2 regions of the Oscillibacter sp. KLE 1728 genome follow, and region 2 is predicted to be linked to the other one. Evidence: riboswitches for the same ligand, from Rfam matches in the RefSeq annotation. Region 2 holds a riboswitch; the other holds the start of a gene.
What was found. Region 2 has a riboswitch for lysine ahead of dapA (4-hydroxy-tetrahydrodipicolinate synthase). Riboswitches for the same ligand answer to the same signal wherever they lie in the genome.
Positions count from the first base shown of each region.

Region 1 (13,024 bases), on a different contig from region 2:
CCCGGAGCTTCTCCAGGATCACGGAGCCCAGGCCGCCGTTCCGGCGGTCTGCGGCCACGCACAGATAGTCCAGCAGGGCCCAGCCGGGGTGGCCCAGCCATAAAAATGCCTCGCCGGCGATGTCGTCCCCGTCAAAGAGGCACCAGGGGCAGTACCGCCCCTCGGCCCACATCTCCTCCATATTCTTCAGGGGCTTCAGCTCCGCTGCGGGAAATGCTGTCCGCAGGTCCCGGTCATAGACCGTCCGCAGCTGCTCCAGTGTCGGGATCCTCAGTTCCATCGGTAAACTCCTTTGTCATGATGATGGCATCCTCCTTCGGATGCTCGTAATAGTTTTTCCGCCTGCCCACGCTGCGGAAGCCCCGGCTGCCGTACAGGGCGATGGCCCCGTAGTTGGAGGCCCGGACCTCCAGCGTCAGAAACGCCAGCTTGTGGGCCTGGGCAAAGTCCAGGAACACTTGCAGCAGCTTCTGGGCGATGCCGTTGCGGCGGCACTCCGGCCGCACGGCCACATTGGTGATGTACCCCTCGTCCAGCACCACCAGCAGGCCGGCGTAGCCCGCCACGTGGTCCTCGTCATCCAGGGCCACCAGGAAGGCGGCGCAGTCGTTCTGCAGCTCCTCCACCAGCATGTTCCGGGACCAGGGGGTGGTGAAGCAGATCCGTTCCAGCTCCGCCACCTCGTCCAGATGGTCCCCGGTCATGGGGACGATGCGCACGTGCATCTGTTCTCTCATGGTTCTCTCTCCTCTCGTTTTCCGGCATCCCCGCCGATGGTACGGGCATACAGCCCCACGCCCAGAAGGACCGCCGCGCCTCCGGCAACCGTCAGCCAGCCCGGCCGCTCGCCAAAGAGCAGGAGTCCCCAGACAGAGGCGAACACCGGCTCCATCAGCTTGACCGTGGCGATGAAGGCCGGCGGCAGATATTTCAGCCCCCAGCTGAACACATTGTGTCCCAGCAGGGTGCAGCATACCGCCATGCCCAGGGCCGTCAGCCCGTTCACCGGACCGTAGCCGGCCAGCGGCGTTCCGCTCAGCAGGGCCGCAGCCAGCAGCGTGGCCGCGGCGGACGTATACACCAGAAAGGTGTACACTGACGTGGAGAGCCGCTGCCGGCAGACCGTTCCGATCATGGTATAGACCGCCATGGCGGCGGCGCCGGCCAGGGCAATCAAATCTCCCAGCAGCGCATTCGTCCCGGCGGCGCTGTCTGCCAGCGCCACCACCGCGCTGCCTGCAAAGGCAAGCAGGACCGCGGGCCAGGTCCGGCGGGGCAGCCGCTGCCCCAGAAACAACGCCGAGGCCGCTGCCACAAAGAATACCTCCGTATCCACCAGCACCACCGCCGAGGCGATGGAGGTGGCCCGCAGGGCCCCAAAATACGCCGCGAAGTGGATGCCCAGAAACAAGCCGCTGGCAAGGCACAGCAGCACGTCCCGCCGGGTCAGGGATTTCAGCTCCCGCCTTCGTCCCGCCAGTACCGGGACCGCCATCAGCGCCGCCGAAAAGGCCATCCGGTACAGCGCCAGGATCAGGGACGGCGCCGTGGACCACCGGACAAACACCGCCGACAGGGACACCCCAGCCACGCCCAGCAGGACGATCAGCCGCTTCATGCGCCGCCCTCCCTTCGGATGCACTCCGCCGTCTCCCGGGGCGTCAAAGCCGTCACATCCAGGTGCCGGATGTCCAGGGCATCATACAGCGGCAGGTAGGCCAGGCTCCGGTCCAACACATCCGGTATTCGCTTTCCGGCGCGGATATCTCCCTCCAGCCGGGACCGCAGGGTCTCCGGTGTGCAGACCAGGGAGACGGCCCGCAGGACATACGGCTCCGTCAGGCGGCGGAGCAGGTCTTCCCAGATTTCCCGCCGGTGCAGGACCCAGCAGAAAATCACATGGTCATAGGCGGAGCAGCGGAGGAAGCTGTTCAGGAGAAAAGAGATGTTCTCCAACACCATCTCCCGGGTCTCCTCCGTCACCTGAAAGGGGTGGGCATCCCAGCACCAGTCCCCGTCCAGGAACACGCTCCGGTCCAGCAGCTGCTGCAGCTGGCGGCAGGCGGCGGTCTTTCCCACGCCAATAGGACCGCCGATCATATACAGGCGCTTCATGCGCCCATCTCCGGCGCACTGTCCGCCCAGGCCTGGAGGCGGTTGAAGAACCGCCCCACGTGAAAGCCGTCCGTGACGCCGTGGTGGACCTGCATGGCCAGAGGCAGCAGGGTGCGGCCGTTCTCCTTCCGGTAGCGGCCCAGGGTGAAGATGGGCAGCAGGTAGTCGTTGGCCTCCGGCAGCTCCAGGTGCAGACTTCGGAAGGAGGCCCAGGGCACGGCGGAGATGTTGAAGAGTCCCTGTCCCGCCTCCGGCGGGCGGGCTTCAAAGGTGTGGATGTCCCCATAGCGGGTCCGGTCCGCCTCCCAGTCCTGGCAGAAGGCCCGCAGATCCGGCTGGTAGGCGGTCCAGAGGACGGAGAAGGTCTCATCGTCCTTGTGAAAAATCGTATAAGTGGGGTCCACCCGGTCGTAGACGCCGATGGCCCCCGTCTCGTCCATAGCCATGCGGAGGGCCGGGTCCGCGTTGACCATCCGGGAGATGCCGTGGATCACCGACGGATAGAACCGGAGTCCCGACCCCCGCAGGCGGGGCAGCAGGGCGGAGATGTCCACGTCCACCGTCATGCTGTACCAACAGGGCACGTCCCGGTGGTAATGCTCAAAATACGGACGGCGGGGCCACGCGGCGTAGTCGATCTTCTGAAATCCCATCAGCCCTTGGCCTCCAGCCAGTTTCTGCCCCAGTGGGCGTCCGCCGTTAGGGGGACGGAGAGGGACACCACGTTCTCCATCTCCTCCTTCAGCAGCGCCGCGGCGGTCTCCGCCTGGGCCTCCGGGCACTCCACGATCAGCTCGTCGTGGACTTGCAGCACCAGACGGGCCTCCGGCAGTTCCTGCCGCAGGCGTTTCCGCACCGCCACCATAGCCAGCTTCATGATGTCCGCCGCGGTGCCCTGGATGGGCATGTTCAGGGCCACTCGCTCCCCGAAGGAGCGGAGGTTGAAGTTGGAGGACTTCAGCTCCGGCAGGTCCCGCCGCCGGTGGAACAGCGTCTCCACATAGCCCTGCTCCCTGGCCCGCTCCACAATGGCGTCCATATACGTCCGGACGCCTGGGAAGGTGGCGAAGTAGGCCTCCATATACGCCTTGGCCTCCGCCACGCTCACGCCGATGTCCTGGCTCAGGGAGAAGGCGGAGATGCCGTAGACGATGCCGAAGTTCACTGCCTTGGCCTGGCGGCGCATCTCATGAGTTACCTGGTCCGGCGCCACGTGGAACACCTTGGCCGCCGTCTCCGCGTGGAAGTCCCCGCCGGAGCGGAAGGCGGCGATCATGGCCTCGTCCCCAGCCATGTGGGCCAGCAGCCGCAGCTCGATCTGGGAGTAGTCGGCGTCCACTAGGACGCAGCCCTCCGCCGGGATGAACATCCGCCGGATCTCGCTGCCCAGGTCCGTGCGGGTGGGGATGTTCTGGAGATTAGGCTCTGTGGAGGAGAGGCGGCCCGTGGCCGTCACCGTCATCTGGAAGCTGGTCCGCACCCGGCCGTCCGGGTCCATGGCCTTCAAATGGCCGTCGGCCTAGGTGGATTTCAGCTTGGCGTACTGGCGATACTCCAGCACCGCCCCCACGATGGGGGCCTCGTACCGGAGCTTTTCCAGCACATCGGCGTTGGTGGACCAGCCGGTCTTGGTCTTTTTGCCATGGGGCAGGCCCAGCTTGCCGAAGAGGATCTCCCCCAGCTGCTTGGGGGAGTTGATGTTGAATTCCTCCCCCGCCATGGCGTAGATCTGCTGTTCCAGCTCGGCGCTCCGCCGGGCCAGCAGATCCCCGAAAGCACCGAGGGCCTTGGCGTCTACCCTGCATCCGGCGGTCTCCATCTCCGCCAGCACGGCGCAGAGGGGCATCTCGATCTCATGCAGCAGGTCCATCTGGCCCCGCTCCGCCAGTCTTTCCGCCAGGGCGCCGTACAGGGAGTCCACGGCGGCGGCGTAGCTGTCGAAGCTGGCCTCCGCCGCGGCGGCGTCCCCCAGCAGGGAGAAGGCGTCCGGTTCCAGGTAGAGGGCCTTTGGCAGCTCCTCGTTGAAATAGGCGACGAACAGGCGGGCAAGGTCATAGCTTCCCGCCGTGGCGTCCAGCAGGTAGGCAGCCAGGGCGGTGTCGAAGACGAAGCCCTCCGCCCGCAGGCCGTTTTCCAGCAGCGTCCGCGTCAGGTCCTTGACATTGTGGGAGACCTTGCGGACGTCCGCCGCGAACAGGGCGTTCAAAAGGGCGTTCCAGTCCCCCTGATACTTGTCGAAGAACAGCTCCGCCGTGACGCCGGTGTCCGCCCCGGTCCGGCAGACCACAGAGAGGCCCGTCAGGTCCGGCAGGGCCAGCACCGATACATGGTCCGCCGCTCGCCAGAGGGCCAGCAGCCGCTCCGTCTGAGCAGGCTCTGTGACCTGCTCCACGGTCATGGTGAAGTCCGCCCTTTCCGCCGCTGGCTGCTCCGCCGGGGACAGGCCGAACTTCTCGATCAGCTTGGTGAACTCCAGCTTCAAAAACAGCGGGTAGGCGTCCGGGCCGGGCTTCCGGCACAGGTTCTCCTCGGGATGGAAGTCCAGAGGCGCGTCGGTAACGATGGTGGCCAGCCAGTAAGACTCTCGGGCGCTCTCCTCCCCCTCCGCCAGCTTGCGGATGGCGGCAGGCTTGGCCTCGATGTCCGGCATTTTGGCGTACAGGTTGTCGATGCTCTCGTACTGCTGGATCAGGGCCATGGCGGTCTTCTCCCCGATGCCGGGGACGCCGGGGATGTTGTCGGAGCTGTCCCCCATCAGGGCCTTCAGGTCGATCATGTGGATGGGGGCGAAGCCGTACTGCTCTTGGAAGGCGGTCTCCGTCATATCCTTGGTGGTGGTCTGCCCCATGCGGGTGGACACCAGCTTCACCATGGTGTGGTCGGTAATGAGCTGCAGGCTGTCCTTGTCGCCGGTGACCACCACGCAGTCCCAGCCGTCCGCCTCGCACTTGCGGGAGATGGTGCCGATCAGGTCGTCGGCCTCCCAGCCCTCCTGCTCATAACGGGGAATGTTCAGGGCGTCCAGCACCTCTTTCAGCACCGGCACCTGGACCCGGAGCTCCTCCGGCATGGGCTTGCGGGTGGCCTTGTAGGCCTCCGACGCCTGATGGCGGAAGGTTGGAGCGTGGACGTCGAAGGTGACGCACAACGCGTCCGGTGCCTCCTCCCCCTCCAGTCGAAGGAGCGTGGTGAGAAATCCGAAGATGGCGTGGGTGTAAAGCCCGTCCCGTGTGGTGAGAGGACGGATGCCGTAATAGGCCCGATTCAGGATGCTGTTGCCGTCGATGACCATGAGCTTCATGGGGAGTTCCTCCTGCCCGCAGGCTGATTTTTCCATAGAGATATAGTATATCCCAAATCCGGCGTTTACGCAAGGCGGGTTTGCCTTGCAATGGGCCGCCGTCTGTGATAGATTGATGGAGAGGCGGTCCTGTTTTCGGATCATGGAAAGGAGGGCTACATCATGATGAAGTGCCGTCTGTTTTCCGCCCTGCTCCTGCTCTTTACTCTCATGGCGGCGGGCTGTTCCGGCCAGCCGGCAGCGGTAACCGCCGACGACCTCGCCGACCAGGTCTACATCTACGAAAAAGAGGGGTTTGGGAGCGATTTCTATATCACCCTCAACAGTGACGGAAGTATGCGCTGTTCCGAAGGAGCCCTGAGCAGCTATTTTGGGCTCGGCACCTGGAAACTGGACGGAGACACCGTGATCCTCACCACAGATGATGAAAAATTCGTCAACCGCTTTGCCGTCGAGGACCGTACGCTGGTGTACCAATCAGCGGATTCCACAGGCTTTATGTACCTGACAGTGTCCGACGGCGAAAAATTTCTGCCCTCCGGGGCTCCCGTCGGCAGCCTCGACATCGACGAGGGGTAACACGACGCCCCCACACCATTCCCGCCGGGCGGCAGATTGCCGCCCCTACATTTTTACGGGCTCTTCGCTTTTGCAAGTCCAAGGCCTAGATAAAAGATAAGAGATACTTCCCGGAGAAGGGCATCTCTTATCCCCTATCTTTTATTTCTTATCTTCACTCTGCCGCCCCGCGGCGCAAGGAGGCACCATGAACCGTCATCCCGCCCACATCCTGTTGTTGAAGGCCGCCCGTGCTTTGGAGCTGCTCATCGCCGCCGTGATCCTGCTGGTGATCGTCTGCGGGGCGGTATTTTTGTTCCGGGAGACTGGCCGGACCCTGCTCCTCTCCCCAGAGGCCTTCGCCCTGGGGGATTTCCTCTCCGCCACACTGCTGCTGGTGATGGGAATTGAGTTCGTGAAGATGCTGGCCCTGCACACCGCCGACGCGGTGGTGGACGTGCTGCTGTTCACCATCGTCCGGCAGATGATCGTCAGCCACACCGACGCGGCGGAGACGCTACTGGGCGTGGCAGCGGTGGCGGGCATCTTCGCTGTGAAGAAATATCTTCAGGCCAGGGAGAACGCCGCGTGAAGCCGCACGGACCGGACGGCAAGCCGTCCGGTCCGTTTTTTCCGCTATGCCCTGCGGCCCAGCCGCTCCCGCCTGCGGCGGAGGGCGTCTGCCAGCCGCGCGCCTGCCCAGCCTGCGGCGGCGCCCACCAGAATGCCCCCCAGCACGTCGGTGGGCCAGTGGACGTACAGGTACAGCCGAGAAAAGGCGATCACGGACGCCAGGACCGCCGCCGGCTTCCACAGGGGGCTGCCGGAGGCCCGGAGGGCGAACACCGCCGCAAAGGACGCCGCCGTGTGCCCCGAGGGAAAGGATGCGTCCGCCGGGGGTGCTGTCAGCAGCTCCACCGCGGTATTCACCAAGAAGGGCCGGATCCGGCCGACCAGGGGTTTCAGAACGATATTGCAGCAGATCAGATCCAGAATCAGCGCAAAGGACAGGGACATCCCTGTCCAGCGGTGCTTCCGCAGAAGCAGCAGCACCGCCGCCAGCAGGATCCAAATCTCTCCGTGGTCGCAGATCCGGCTGATCCACGGCATCACCGCGTCCAGAAAATCGCAGCGCAGATGGGCCTGGAGCCAGTCCAGCACCGCCAGTTCCGCCGCCTGCATCATACTTCCACACTCCTCTCCCGGCGCTTGCGCCGTGTGTGCAGGGAGCATCATACCACATTTTCCCCACAGTGCGCAACGGTTTTGGCATTTTCTTCTATGATCTGCACAAATCTGCGGGATTTTTGGCATTTTTCTGGGAAGGGGCGTTGACATCTCCTCGAGAACGTGATAGGATACCTTCAAAATTGGATCGCTCAGATAGAGGCGCGGCGTTCATCAGTACCGCTCCGGCAAGGCCAGGCAGCCGCCGGACGGGGAAGGGTCCGCCGCCGAAGTGCCGGGACGATGCCTGTCCTTCTGGTGCTGGGCCGTCAGGGAATACCTGCCGGACTGTCACAAACCTTTGTGAAGCGCTATCAATGGCTGTTCGGGATCGTCCCTGCCGGGGGCTTCTTTCCGTATTTTCCATGGACCGCTTGACAAAGCGGTCCATTTTTTCTCCTCTCCGCCGGCGGCAGGTGCGGAGGAGGTCTGTGACCGCCGCGGAATCTTTTTTGAGATGAGAAAGGTGAAGAAACATGAAGAGATTGTTGACCTTGCTGATGGCTCTGGCCATGACAGCGTCCCTGGCCGCCTGCGGCGGCACCGGCAGCTCCGGCGACACTGCCGACTCCGGCAATTCCGGCACCACCGCTGAAGGCGGGGAGACCGCCGGCTCCTCCGGCGTGGAGGACGGCGTGCTGACCATCGCCATGGAGTGCGCCTACGCCCCTTACAACTGGAGCCAGAGCGACGACTCCAACGGCGCTGTGCCCATCTCCAACGTGCCCGGCACCTATGCCAACGGCTACGACGTGATGATCGCCAAGCAGATCTGCGAGGCCAACGGCTGGGAGCTGGAAGTGGTTCAGTCCGACTGGGACTCTCTGGTTCCCGGCGTGCAGACCGGTACCTTTGACGCCGTCATTGCCGGCCAGTCCATGACTGCCGAGCGCAGCGAGCAGGTGGATTTCGCCGGCCCCTACTACTACGCCTCCATCGTCTGTGTGACCAAGACGGACAGCCCCTATGCCAACGCCGCCGGCATCAGCGACCTTTCCGGCGGCACCTGCACCGCGCAGATCGCCACCATCTGGTATGACTCCTGCCTGCCTCAGATCGAGGGCGCCCAGGTCCAGACTGCCGCGGAGACCGCCCCCGCCATGCTGATGGCCCTGGAGACCGACGCCGTGGACTTCATCTGCACCGATATGCCCACCGCTATGGGTGCCGTGGCCGCCTATCCCGACATGAAGATTCTGGACTTCACAGACTCCGACGACAACTTTGAGGTTGACGAGGGCGAGATCAACATCGGCATCTCCGTGATGAAGGGCAACACCGAGCTGAAGGAGGCCATTGACAGCGTGCTCTCCACTATGACGGCGGACGATTTCAACACCCTGATGAACGAGGCCATCGCCATTCAGCCCCTGAGCGAGTAAACACTTTCCAGAATGACCCGCGGCGGGAGGACAGTCTGTCCTCCCGCCTGCTTCCCGCCTATCAACTCTTTACCGAAGGGAGTCTGCCTCCATGGAGAAACTGTTCCAGCTGGCATCCGACATTGCCAAGCTCTGGTCGAACTACGGCGTGTCCCACTATCTGCCCGGCATCCGCAATACCTTGATTCTGGCACTGGTGGCCACCGCCATCGGCTGCCTGATCGGATTCGTCTGCGGCATTCTGAACACCATTCCCCACAGCAAGAACGACCCGCCCGTCAAGCGGTTCTTTCTGGCGCTGATCCGGGCAGTGGTCCGGATCTACGTGGAGATCTTCCGGGGTACCCCCATGGTGCTGCAGGCGGTGTTCCTCTATTACGGCCTGCCCTATTTTACGGACAACGCCGTGCGGTTTGACAGCATCTGGATGGCCGCCATTCTGGTGGTGTCCATCAACACCGGCGCCTACATGGCCGAGTCCGTCCGGGGCGGCATTATCTCCATCGACCCCGGCCAGACCGAGGGCGCCAAGGCCATCGGCATGACCCATGTGCAGACCATGCTGCATGTGATCCTGCCTCAGGCCATCCGGAATATCCTGCCCCAGATCGGCAACAACTTCATCATCAATGTGAAGGATACGTCCGTCATGTTCATCATCGGCTTCCCCGATTTCTTCTCCGCCCACCGGGCGGCGGTGGGCGCCAGCTACCTGTACTTCCCCTCCGCCGTGGTGGAGATGGCCGGGTACCTCACCATGACGCTGATCGCCTCCTTCCTGCTGCGCTGGTTGGAAAAGCGAATGGACGGCAGCAGCGATTACAAGCTGGCACAGACGGACCATCTGACCATGGCCGCCGGCACATACAGCCACCCGGACCGAGGCACTCCCTTCGATGAGCGGAGCAAAGAGTACCGGGATCGGGTCCGTCAGGAATTGCAGCACGGCCGTACGAGAGGAGATCGCTGACAACATGGACGATATGATTTTAGAGATCCGGCATCTGAGCAAGTCCTTCGGCAGCCACGAAGTGCTGCGGGACATCGATTTCACCGTGAAAAAAGGCGATGTCACCAGCATCATTGGTGCCTCCGGCTCCGGCAAGAGTACCCTGCTGCGGTGCATCAACCTGCTGGAGACCCCCACCAGCGGCGAGATCCTCTACCGCGGCCAGAACGTCACCGGTCCCAAGGTCAATGCCCCCCAGTACCGCTCCCATGTGGGCATGGTGTTCCAGTCCTTCAACCTGTTCAACAACATGACCGTGCTGGAAAATTGCATGGTCGGGCAGATCAAGGTACTGAAAAAGGACAAGGAGACCGCCCGGAAGCGGGCCATGGAGTATCTGGAAAAGGTGGGCATGGCGCCTTACATCCAAGCCAAGCCCCGGCAGATCTCCGGCGGCCAGAAGCAGCGGGTGGCCATTGCCCGGGCCCTGGCCATGGAGCCGGAGGTGCTGCTGTTCGACGAACCCACCTCCGCCCTGGACCCGGAGATGGTGGGAGAAGTTCTCTCCGTCATGCAGGACCTGGCCCAGGAGGGCATGACCATGCTGGTGGTGACTCATGAGATGGCCTTTGCCCGGGACGTCAGCAGCCATGTGGTGTACATGAACCAGGGCGTCATCTGCGAGGAGGGCACGCCGGAGCAGGTTTTCGGCAATCCCCAGAAACAGGAGACGCAGGACTTCCTCTCCCGGTTCCGCAAGAATTGAATCCCGTCTTTCCCGTTCCCGGAGGCTCTGCCTCCGGGAACTTTTTTGTCTTTGTTGCGTCCACCACTTGTTCTTGTGGAAAAATCAGTTTAGAATAGCAACATCTTGTGCTTATGGAGGGATCCGGCCATGCACATTCACGGACTTCAGAAACTGGCCATGGTGGACTACCCGGGAAAGCTGGCGGCCACGGTGTTCACCGGCGGCTGCAACCTGCGGTGCCCCTTCTGCCACAACGCATTGCTGGTGACCCGGCTGGCGGAGACGCCGGAGATCCCGGAGCAGGAGGTGCTGGACTTCCTGGCCTCCCGCCGGGGGCTTTTGGACGGGGTGGTCCTCACCGGCGGGGAGCCGCTGCTCCAGCCGGACGCAGCGGATTTTCTGCGGAAGGTGCGGGAACTGGGCTTTGCCGTGAAGCTGGATACCAACGGCTGTGATCCTGCCCGGCTGGCGGAGATCCTGAACCAGGGCCTTGTGGACTATGTGGCCATGGACGTGAAAAACGCTCCGGCGCGGTATGCCGAAACCGTCGGCATACCGGGCTTCAACCCCGCCCCGGTGGAGGAGAGCATCCGTCTGCTGCGGAAAAGCACCGTGGACTATGAGTTCCGCACCACCCTGGTGCGGGAGCTCCACAGGCCGGAGGACCTGGACGCCATCGCCGCCTGGCTGGCAGGGGCACCCCGGTACTATCTTCAGAACTTTGTGGACTCCGGCAATCTGATCGGCCGGGGATATCACGGCTTTACAGCAGAGCAGCTGCAGGGCTTTGCGGAGCGGGTCCGGCCGTTCTTTGGAGCTGTGGAGCTGCGCGGCATTGACTAGATATGGAAAAATTCAGCGTTTTCACAGAAAATGCATACAAGATATAGTGGCATTTCTAATTGACAAGCCCCCAGGAAGTGGTAGAATGGGAAATACGGGGCGCGTCAGCGCCCATTGACTTGTCAGGAGCAGGGAATTGAATTTATCATAGAGAAAGCAGGGGTTTCATGTATCAGGTCGTCAAGCGGGATGGAAAGATCGCCTCTTTCGACATCTCCAAGATCAGCACCGCCATCACCAAGGCCTTTGAGGCCACCCACATGGAGTACAATCCGGACATCATTGATCTCCTGGCCCTGAGGGTCACGGCGGATTACCAGGATAAGATCCATGACGGCAAGATCACCGTGGAAGACATTCAGGACAGCGTGGAGGACATTCTCAGCAAGGCAGGCTATGCCGACGTGGCCAAGGCCTACATTCTCTACCGCAAGCAGCGGGAGAAGATCCGCAACCTGAACTCCACCATGCTGGACTACAAGGAGCTGGTGGACAACTACCTGCATATCAACGACTGGCGGGTGAAGGAGAACTCCACCGTCACCTACTCCGTGGGCGGCCTGATCCTCTCCAACTCCGGCGCCATCACCGCCAACTACTGGCTCTCTGAAATCTATGACCAGGAGATTGCCGACGCCCACAAGAGCGGCGCCATCCACCTCCACGACCTCTCCATGCTCACCGGCTACTGCGCCGGCTGGAGTTTGAAGCAGCTGATCCAGCAGGGCCTGGGTATCCCGGGCAAGATCAACTCCACCCCGGCCAGCCACCTCTCCACTCTCTGCAACCAGATGGTGAACTTCCTGGGCATCATGCAGAACGAGTGGGCCGGTGCCCAGGCGTTCAGCTCCTTTGACACCTATCTGGCCCCCTTTGTGAAAGTGGACAACCTCTCCCAGAAAGAGGTTAAACAGTGTATCCAGTCCTTTGTGTTCGGCGTGAACACTCCCTCCCGCTGGGGTACCCAGGCGCCGTTCTCCAACATCACCCTGGACTGGACCGTGCCCCGTGACCTGGAGAACCTGCCGGCCATCGTAGGCGGCAAGGAGCAGGATTTCACTTACGGCGACTGCAAGAAGGAAATGGATATGGTGAACAAGGCGTTCATCGAGATCATGACCGAGGGCGACGCCGACGGCCGGGGCTTCCAGTATCCCATCCCCACCTATTCCATCACGCGCGACTTTGACTGGTCCGACACGGAGAACAACCGCCTCCTGTTCGAGATGACCGCCAAGTACGGCACCCCCTATTTCTCCAACTACATCAACTCTGACATGGAGCCTTCTGACGTGCGCAGCATGTGCTGCCGCCTGCGGCTGGATCTGCGGGAGCTGCGGAAGAAGTCCGGCGGCTACTTCGGCTCCGGCGAGTCCACCGGGTCCGTGGGCGTGGTGACTATCAATCTGCCCCGGATCGCCTACCTCTCCCAGACGCCGGAGGAGTTCTATGAGCGGCTGGACCACATGATGGACATCGCCGCCCGGAGCCTGAAGGTGAAGCGCACCGTCATCACCAAGCTGATGGATGCGGGATTGTACCCCTACACCAAATACTACCTGGGCACCTTTGACAACCACTTCTCCACCATCGGCCTCATCGGCATGAACGAGGTGGGCCTGAACGCCAAGTGGCTGCGGAAGGACCTGACCCATCCGGAGACCCAGGCCTTTGCCAAGGACGTGCTGAACCACATGCGGGAGCGACTGATGGACTATCAGGAGCAGTACGGCGACCTCTACAACCTGGAGGCCACCCCCGCCGAGTCCACCACCTACCGCTTTGCCAAGCACGACAAGGAGGAGTTTCCCGACATCGTCACCGCCAACGAGAACGGAACTCCCTACTACACCAACTCCTCCCACCTGCCCGTAGGCTACACCGAGGACATCTTCTCCGCT
Region 1 covers NZ_CAKVVF010000049.1:401-13,424, reverse strand. The annotation lists gene QVE23_RS07120 (GNAT family N-acetyltransferase) at 1-280, opposite strand, end outside; gene rimI (ribosomal protein S18-alanine N-acetyltransferase) at 234-737, opposite strand; gene QVE23_RS07110 (DMT family transporter) at 734-1,618, opposite strand; gene QVE23_RS07105 (ATP-binding protein) at 1,615-2,115, opposite strand; gene QVE23_RS07100 (chloramphenicol acetyltransferase) at 2,112-2,768, opposite strand; partial or broken gene polA (DNA polymerase I) at 2,768-5,407, opposite strand; gene QVE23_RS07090 (hypothetical protein) at 5,579-5,995, shown strand; gene QVE23_RS07085 (hypothetical protein) at 6,183-6,566, shown strand; gene QVE23_RS07080 (phosphatase PAP2 family protein) at 6,611-7,159, opposite strand; lysine riboswitch at 7,351-7,523, shown strand; gene QVE23_RS07075 (transporter substrate-binding domain-containing protein) at 7,678-8,583, shown strand; gene QVE23_RS07070 (amino acid ABC transporter permease) at 8,675-9,553, shown strand; gene QVE23_RS07065 (amino acid ABC transporter ATP-binding protein) at 9,558-10,298, shown strand; gene QVE23_RS07060 (anaerobic ribonucleoside-triphosphate reductase activating protein) at 10,428-11,123, shown strand; partial or broken gene QVE23_RS07055 (ribonucleoside triphosphate reductase) at 11,291-13,024, shown strand, end outside.
Region 1: it holds a riboswitch for lysine, as region 2 does, so the genes downstream of both, QVE23_RS07075 (transporter substrate-binding domain-containing protein) here and dapA (4-hydroxy-tetrahydrodipicolinate synthase) in region 2, are expected to answer to the same signal.

Region 2 (9,344 bases):
GTCTCCGTCCGGGTCCAGAGGGCCGGAATCGGCGGGGGGCGCATAGGGGGTCAGCAGCTCGCCCACAGTGACGGTCTCCAGCACCCGGCCCAGACCACCGATGTGGTCCCGGTGGAAGTGGGTGACCAGCAGGATATCCAGATGCGCCACACCTTGACTTCGCAGGAAATCCCCGGCAAAGATCCGGCAGGAGCGGGGGTCCTCCACCGGCGGGTGGTCGTCCCGCTCCAGGCTGTCGTGGCCGCAGTCCACCAGCATGGAAAAACGCAGTCGTTCCCCCTCCATCTCCCGGACCAGGATGGAGTCGCCGTTGCCCACGTTGATGAAGTCCAATACCAGCATGTCCAGCCCCCCTGTTCGATTGTTGCTATTACAATATCACAAGGCGCCGCCCCAGGCAATCGAAACCGCAAACGATTGCCGCCAAATTTTTGTCTTAAATTTTGACGTTCTGATAAAAGGGACCCTGCGGCACAACGCCGCAGGGCCGCTTCTTCTCCAGTTCACAGGCTCCGCAAGGCGTCCACCAGGGCGGTCTTTCCCTCCGTCCGGGCGTCCTTCATCTTGATGATCCTGGCGGGGGTTCCGGCCACCACCGCGTTGGGAGGGACGTTCTCCGTCACAACAGCGCCCGCGGCCACCACAGCCCCGGCGCCGATCCGCACCCCCTCGATCACCACGGCGTTGGCGCCTACCAGGACGCCGTCCTCCACCACTACCGGGGTGGCGGAGGCGGGCTCCACCACCCCGGCCAGCACGGCTCCGGCGCCGATGTGGCAGTCGTCTCCCACCGTGGCCCGTCCGCCCAGGACAGCCCCCATGTCGATCATGGTGCGTTTGCCCACCACAGCACCGATATTGAGGATGGCCCCCATCATGATGACGGCACCCTCGCCGATCTCCACCTTCTCCCGAATGATGGCCCCGGGTTCGATCCGGGCCTTGAGATCTTTCAGGTCCAGCAGGGGCACGCCGGAGTTCCGGCGGTCGTTCTCCACCACGCAGTCGGTGATCTTCTCCCGGTTGTCCTCCAGGATGGGCGCCAGCTCGGCCCAGTCCCCAAAGACGATGCGGCTCTTTCCCTCACCGAACACTTCAGCGGATCCGAAGTCCACCGGAGCCGACAGGTTGACGTAAATCTTTACTGGGGTCTTCTTGGGGGAATCTGCGATATAGTTGATGATTTCCTGTGCATTCAAAGCCATCACGCTCCAAACAAGATTTTTTGCAGGTCATAGACCCCTTTGGGCCGCCCAGGCAGCAGCCGGGCGATGTGCAGGGCCCCGTTCACAAAGATCTGGCGGCTGGCAGCCCGGTGAGTCAGCTCCAGTTCCTCATCCGGCCCAAAGAAATGGACCGTGTGGGTCCCGGCCACGGTGCCGCCCCGGAGTGCGTGGATGCCTACCTCATCCTTCTCCCGGCGGCCGCAGTTCCCCTCCCGGCCATACACCGGCCGCAGGCGGTGCTGGGGATCGACAGCTTCCAGCAGCAGCTTTGCGGTGCCGCTGGGGGCGTCCGCCTTCTGGCTGTGGTGGGTCTCGGTGATCTCGATGTCAAAATCCGGCCCCAGCACCGGGGCGATGACCTGCAGGGCCCGGGCCAGCACCGCCACCCCCAGGGAGTAGTTGGCGCTCCACAGCACCGGGGCCGCAGAGCCCAGGGCAAAGAGACTCCCCTTCTCCGCCTCCGTATACCCGGTGGTTCCAGAGAGGAGTGGCGTCCCCGTCCGGCGGACATAGGAGGCGACCTCCGGCAGAGCCTCCGGGCGGGAAAAATCCATCACCACGTCCGCTACACGCCCCAGTCTGCCCAGCTGGCCCAGATCGTCCCGGCCGAAGACGGCCTCAATCTCATCCCCGGCGGCCGCAGCGGTCTCCCGGATCAGCGTCCCCATTTTGCCCCGGCCGATCAAAATGATCCTCACAGCAGTCCCGCCTCCTCCAGCGTCCGGCGGAGTGTGGCGGCGTTGGCCTCCCCCATCTCGCACAGGGGCAGCCGCATGGGACCCACGTCCAGCCCCATCATATTCATGGCGGCCTTCACCGGGATGGGGTTCACCTCCAGGAACAGGTCGTTCATCAACTGCAGGTACCGCAGGTGGTTCTCCAGGGCCCGGGCATGATTCCCGTCCAGCCAGTCCGCCACGATCTGGCGGCACATGGCGGGCATCACGTTGGCGTAGACGGAGATGACGCCGCTGCCGCCGATGCTGAGGATGGGCACAGTGATGTCGTCGTTGCCGGAGTACAGGGCGAAATCCGGTCCCACGCAGCGAGCGATCTTCATGGCGTAGGACATATCGCCGCTGGCTTCTTTGATGCCGGCGATGTTGGGGTGCCGGGCCAGCCGTTCCACCACGGAAACCGGGATGGAGCAGCCTGTACGGCCCGGCACATTATAGAGGATGCAGGGAATGTCCACCGCGTCCGCCGTCTCGGCGAAGTGGCGGTACATCCCCTCCGCGTTAGCCTTGTTGTAGTAGGGGGAGATCAGCAGCAGGGCATCCGCCCCCATGGACTGGTACAGCCGGCTCTTCTCGATCTGGGTGACAGTGCAGTTGGAGCCGCTGCCCACCATCACCGGCACCCGGCCGTCCACCACCCGGATGGTGTGCTCCACCACAGCGGCATCCTCCTCATGGCTCATCGTGGAGTATTCGCCGGTGGTGCCCAGGGTCAGGATGCCGTCGGTACCGGCGGCGATCTGCCGCTCCAGCAGCTCTGTCAGCATATCGAAGTTGACGCTGCCGTCCTGGCGGAACGGGGTGACCATGGCGACAATGGAACCTTGCAGATGTTCAAATTTCATGTGAGTGTCCTCCGTCTTTCTTTTTGTCCGTTGGTTGAAGCAACAAAAAAGTCGGTAGAGACACGCCCCTACCGACAGCTCTTTCACACCTCTGCACCCATGCAAAAAGCGGAGTTCCCTGTAAGCGGATAGCGCCCCCGCGGAAAATTCCGCGGACAGTCCCGTGGGTATTCCCCACGGACCCACCCCCTGCCCATACCTGACCAGGGAGTTCGGCGGACTTGCCTCCCCCACGATCCTCGCCCGTCGGCTCCCATGGTCTCGTCGCATCCGCGCCTCTATCTCATTTTCTGGTATCATACCATTACATTCTCCCTTTTGGCAAGGGAAAAAACGGAAAAAAGCGCGTCCGGCAGTCCCGTTTCCTTGTCAAAAGGGACGAAAAATCCCGGTTCCTCTGGTCACCCAACCGTGTCTGTGGTATGATATGATTATTAATGTCATCTCAGAAGGGGAGGTCCTGTCCATGTCCGCCGTCGATTACCGCCGTGCCCTGCACCGCATCCCGGAGCTGGATAACCAGCTGCCGGAGACGGTTCAGCTGGTCCAGCGCATTTTGGCCCCGCTGCCCTGCCGGGTGTTCTCTCCCATCACCGGCAGCGTCTGCGCCTGGTTCGACGCAGGGAAGAGCGATGCCGTGGCATTTCGGGCGGAGCTGGACGCGCTTCCGGTGACGGAGGCCACGGACCTGCCCTACGCCTCTGTCCATCCCGGGCGGATGCATGCCTGCGGCCACGATGCCCACACCGCCATGGTCCTGACCCTGGCGGAGTATGCGGCGGAGCATCTGGCCGAGCTGCCCCGGAACGTGCTCTTCCTCTTCCAGCCGTCGGAGGAGACCACCGGCGGCGCCGGAAAGCTGTGTGAGAGCGGCGTGCTGGAGCGCTACCGGGTCCGCCGGATCTTCGGCCTGCACCTGTGGCCCGGCCTGGAGGCCGGGACCATCGCCTCCCGCCCCGGCCCGCTGATGGCACGGTCCAACGAGGTCACCGTCACCGTGGAAGGCCGCAGCGTCCACATGTCCCGGGCGGACGAGGGGCTGGACGCCCTGACGGCGGGCATCTCCTACCTCCAGCGGGCCTATGACATGATGGAACAGCTGCCCCCGGACCAGCCCCGGGTGCTGCGGTTCGGCAAGATGGTCTCCGGCACAGTCCGGAACGCCATCAGCGGCCGCACCGTGCTGGAGGGGAGCCTGCGCACCTACCGGGAGGACACCTTCCGTTTCTGCCGTCAGCAGCTGAAGGACATCGGCCGGTCCGTGGCAGCGGAGACCGGCTGCAGCCTGGACGTCCACCTCAGCGAGGGTTACCCCGCCGTGTGGAACCACGAAGAGCTCTATCAGAAGATCGCCGCCCAGCTGGGCGATAACGCGCCGACCCTCATGGAAAAGCCAGTGCTGGCGGCGGAGGACTTCTCCTTCTACCAGCAGTATGCGCCGGGGCTGTTCTTCTTCCTGGGCACCGGGGATACCCCCCAGCTTCACGCCCCGGACTTCACCTTTGATGACGAGGCCGTTCTGCCCAGGGGCGTGGAATTTTTGAAAAAGCTGCTGATGCTGCCGTGAGGACAGGCTCATACGCAAAAGGCCGCCGGAGGGGATCCCCTCCGGCGGCCCTGCTTTCTCTTTCCGCCCGCGGTCAGTTTGTTGTCTCCGCCTCGTAGCGGACATAGGCCATATAGGTGGTTCCGGTCCCCTCATCCCAGCAGCTCTGATAGACATAGATCTGCCCCGGCCGCTCCGGGTCGGCATAGTAGGGACAAAGCTCCCCGGTGTCCGGCAGCTCCGCCTCTCCAGCGTAGGAGAATCCCTCCGGGCACGCCTCCGGATGGCGGCCCACGCCGCCTGCCTGCACATACACCGTGCCATCCACCGTGACAGTGATCGCCGCTGTCTCCGGCTCAGAATCGTCTGTGCCGTCTGCTGCACCGTTCACCGTTCCGCCGGACTCACCGACCTCCGCCGTGTCCTCCGTGACGGCAGAGGCGCCGCCGCTTCCAGTGGCTCCGTCCCCCATGTTCATCTGTGACAGGAAGAATGTGGAGCCCACGATCATCAGCGCCAGGCAGGCCGCCACCGCGCCGGTCCAGGGGAATTCCCGCTGCTTGCGGTACGAGGCGGGCGGCGCAGCCTCCCGGATGAACGCATCCCGGATATCTCCCACAGCATCCAGCAGCTGTTCCCTTGTCATAGGGTGAATCCCTCCCTCTCCAAGTGTTCCCGCAGGTCCTGCCGCAGGCGGAACAGCGCCGCGGAGACCGTCCCCCGCCGCCTGCCGCTCCAGGCGGCCAGCTCCTCCACGGAGCAGAGATACCAGTACCGACGGACAAACAGCACCCGTTTCTCCTGGGGCAGGGATTCCAAAAAGCGGTTCAGGCTCTCCGCCAGGGCGGCGGCCTCCACCTCCTGTTCCACGCCGCCGGAGGCGGGCAGGCAGTCCCCCAGCTCCGTCAGCGCCAGTTCCGCCTGTCCCTGCCACCGCTTGTGGGCCCGCAGGGCCCGCCAGCGGTCCAGGGACAGGTTCCGGGTGATCTTCCCCAGGAACGTATCCAGCCTGCCGGGGCGGCTGGGCGGCATGGCCTCCCAGGCCCGCAGCCAGGTGTCTCCCACGCACTCCTCCGCGTCCTCCCGCAGGGCCAGGATGCGGAAGGCGATCTGGTAGCAGTAGCCGCCGTACTTGGCGCTGCTCTCCGCAATGGCCGCCTCGTCCCGCTCCCAGTACAGCTCCACGATCCGGGCATCCTCCAATGCCGTCCCTCCTCTCCACTTCTCTACACGCAGTTTCCGCACAGAGCTTACATGTTGTTTTGATTTTACCATAATCTTTTCGGAATCGGAATGGTGTTCTGACGGGAAACCTTGATTTGTTCACACTTTTCCTGTATCATGGGTTTCAATTCGGCCCATCTGAAAAAGGAGGAATTGGGTTTTTATGCCATTTTCATTTGACTTCGGAGGCTTTGACCCCAGTGCTTTCGGCGGTTTCAGCGGCGGGGACGCCTCCCAGCCCCAGCGTCCCAAGCGGGAGCGGAAGCCCCGCAAGGCCATTGGCAACGCCTTCACGCGGACGCTCATCAATCTGGGCGTGACGCTGCTGTTCGGCCTGGGGTACTTTTACTTCGAGCTGCCCGCCCTGAACTTCCACGCGGAGGAGTTCTATGTCTTCGTGTTCCTGCTGTGCGCGGTGTACTGCGTGTGCGCCGTGCTCACCTCCGGCTTTCAGGGGGAGGGCGTGAAGGGGTACTTCGGCTTTGTGAAAAAGCAGTGCACCATCCCCTTCCTGGTCCTGGTGGCTCTGATCGCCGCCATCATCATCGGCGGCCTTACCTCTTGGGTGGTAATCCGGGCCGGAAGCTACAGCAAGCTGCTTTCCATCAAAGATGGTGATTTTGCTTCCGAGGTGGAGGAGATCTCCTACAATCAGATCCCCATGCTGGACGAAGACTCCGCCGCGCGCCTGGGCAGCCGCAAACTGGGCGAACTGGCGGATATGGTCTCCCAGTTTGAGATCCTGCCCTCCTACACCCAGATCAACTACCAGGGTCGCCCGGTGCGCGTGACTTCCCTGGCCTATGGAGATCTGGTCAAGTGGTTCACCAACCGCTCCGCGGGCCTGCCCGCTTATCTGATTATCGACATGGTGACCCAGGAGGCGGAAGTGGTCCGCCTGGACGAGGGGATGAAATATACCACCGCCGAGCATTTCGGGCGGTATCTGCCCCGCCACCTGCGGTTCCACTATCCCACATATATGTTTGCCGATCCGGTGTTTGAGATCAATGAAGAGGGCGAGCCCTACTGGGTCTGCCCCCGCATGGTGAAGACCATCGGCCTCTTCGGCGGCACGGACATCCAGGGGGCCGTTCTGGTGAACGCCGTTACCGGGGAGAGCCAGTATTATGAGGAGGTCCCCAACTGGGTGGACCACGTCTATGACGCGAATCTGATTATGGAGCAGTACGATTATTACGGAATGTACCACAACGGCTTTATCAACTCCATTTTCGGCCAGCGGGATGTGACGCACACCACAGAAGGCTACAATTATATTGCCATCGGGGATGACGTGTATATGTATACCGGTGTCACCTCTGTGACATCCGACCAGTCCAACATCGGATTCATCCTCTCCAACCAGCGGACCAAGGAGACGCACTTCTATTCTGTCGCCGGCGCCACAGAGGCGTCCGCGCAGGCCAGCGCCATGAGTCAGGTCCAGCAGATGCGTTACGTGGCCACCTTCCCGTTGCTGCTGAACATCGCCGACCAGCCCACCTACTTCATGTCCCTCAAGGGTGAAGACGGTCTGGTGAAGATGTACGCCATGGTGAACGTCCAGCAGTACAACATTGTAGAGACCGGCAGCACCGTAGCGGAGTGCGAGGCCAATTACCGCCGGGCACTGGCCGACAGCGGCCTCATCTCCGACGGGGATGCGGAGGCTGTTCCCTCTGACCAGGAGGAGATCAGCGGCGCCATCGCTGAGATCCGCACCGCTGTGCTGGACGGCAATTCCTACTACTTCCTGCGGCTGGAGGGACAGGACACCTTCTACGCCGTCAACGCCGCGGAGAACCCCCTGGCGGTGATCCTGAATGCCGGGGATCAGGTGACTATCGCCTACACCGCAGGGGAGGGCGGCGGCATTCTCTCCGGCACCTCCGTCGCCCGGGCCGGAGAGACCCCCGTGACCTTCACCCCGGAGGAGGCGCCAGCTGATGCCCCCGCCGAAACGGGCCAGCCGGCAGAAGATGCTGCCTCTTCCAATCAGCCCACCTGAAAATGCAGTCTCCCAGCAGGCCCCGCCGCAGATTGCGGCGGGGCCGCTTTCTTTTCGGTGCCTCCCTTTTTGTGGAAACTGCCGTTGACATCCCTTTTTCATCCGGATATACTGAATTTCATGAACAAAAAGGAGCGTGAAAATCCATGGACCTGACTCTGAACAATGCCGTTATGGGCGTGGAGCTGTCCGGCATCCGGCAGTTCACCTATCTGGTGCGGGATACCCCCGGCGCCTGCGCCCTGACCATCGGCGAGCCGGATCTGAACACCCCCGACGTCATCAAGGAGGCCGCCAAGGCCGCTCTGGACGCCAACGATACCCACTATCCCCCCGGCAACGGCTATCCCTACGCGCTGGAGGCCATCTCCAAATTCGAGGCTGAGGCCCATGGCCTCCACTACGCCCCCAGTGAGATCATCCTGACGGTGGGCGCCACGGAGGCGCTGTTCGCCTCCTTCTCCACCATCCTGAACCCAGGGGACGAGGTCATCATCCCCACCCCTGCCTTCGGCCTGTATGAGGCGCTGGTCCAGCTACAGGGCGGTGTGCCCGTCTCCCTGCCCACAGAGCACAACCACTTCCAGATCGTGCCGGAGGAACTGAAGGCCGCCATCACCGACAGGACCAAGGCCATCATCCTGACCTCCCCCAACAATCCCACCGGCTGCGTCTACACCAAGGAGACCTTGGACGCCGTCCACGCCATCCTCCGGGACAAGCCCATCTTTGTCCTGTGCGACGATGTGTACCGCACTCTGACCTACTGTGAGGACTACCACAGCTTTGCTGAGTACCAGGACATGCGGGACCGGATCATTGTGGTCCAGAGCTTCTCCAAGCCTTATGCCATGACCGGCTGGCGCCTGGGCTACTGCATGGCGGACGCCAAGCTGATGGACCGGATCCAGGTGTTCCACCAGTACTGTGTCACCTCCGTGCCCTCCTTTGTCCAGCGGGCCTGCGTCACGGCCCTGGAGACGGACACCAGCGATGTGGTGGAGATCTTCCGCAGGCGCCGGGACTACGTCTACCAGCGCCTGGTGGACATGGGCCTGGACGTGGAGAAGCCGGAGGGCGCCTTCTACATGTTTGTGGACATCCGGAAGTTCGGCATGGACTCCAACACCTTCTGCACCCGGATGCTGAAGGAGGGCCTGGTGGGCGTCATCCCCGGCATCCACTTCGGCACCGAGGGGTTCATGCGCCTGAGCTACTGCTACTCCGACGCGGACCTGAAAGAGGGATTGGACCGGATCGAGAAGTTCATCAAGAGCCTGTAAACGCGCAAGAAGAGCCGCGGGATCAAACTCCCGCGGCTCTTTTGATTGGTCAGAGCATCCAAGCCTCTCAGCCGGACTGAGCGCAAATCGCTCACTTCCGTTTCTTTTTCGCGTGGTGCATATTGTACAGGGACACGCAGATGGCGATGACACCGGCCATCAGTCCAACCCATACATTTTGCAGGCCGTGGCCCACAAGCCAGTTATACAGGAACGACAGAGGCGGAAAAGCCCCCAGGATCGTCATAATCACTCCGGCCGCACAGGCCAGTGCCACCACTTTGATTATATACAGAACATTCTTCATCTGAGCCTGCCCCCCCAGTCTGTATCCGTCAGTTCCCTCCTGATTTCTGTATGGTATTATGCGCAGCGGATGTTGGCAAACGTTCCGCGGATTTTCCCTCCGGCCGCATTTCGCCTCCCCCATACACCCGGAGCACACACAGGATGGGAGATCACGATCCCCCGC
Region 2 covers NZ_CAKVVF010000071.1:173-9,516, reverse strand. The annotation lists gene QVE23_RS08510 (ComEC/Rec2 family competence protein) at 1-342, opposite strand, end outside; gene dapD (2,3,4,5-tetrahydropyridine-2,6-dicarboxylate N-acetyltransferase) at 504-1,205, opposite strand; gene dapB (4-hydroxy-tetrahydrodipicolinate reductase) at 1,205-1,924, opposite strand; gene dapA (4-hydroxy-tetrahydrodipicolinate synthase) at 1,921-2,808, opposite strand; lysine riboswitch at 2,930-3,097, opposite strand; gene QVE23_RS08490 (M20 metallopeptidase family protein) at 3,275-4,375, shown strand; gene QVE23_RS08485 (hypothetical protein) at 4,449-5,000, opposite strand; gene QVE23_RS08480 (RNA polymerase sigma factor) at 4,997-5,557, opposite strand; gene QVE23_RS08475 (hypothetical protein) at 5,742-7,589, shown strand; gene QVE23_RS08470 (pyridoxal phosphate-dependent aminotransferase) at 7,736-8,872, shown strand; gene QVE23_RS08465 (hypothetical protein) at 8,964-9,179, opposite strand.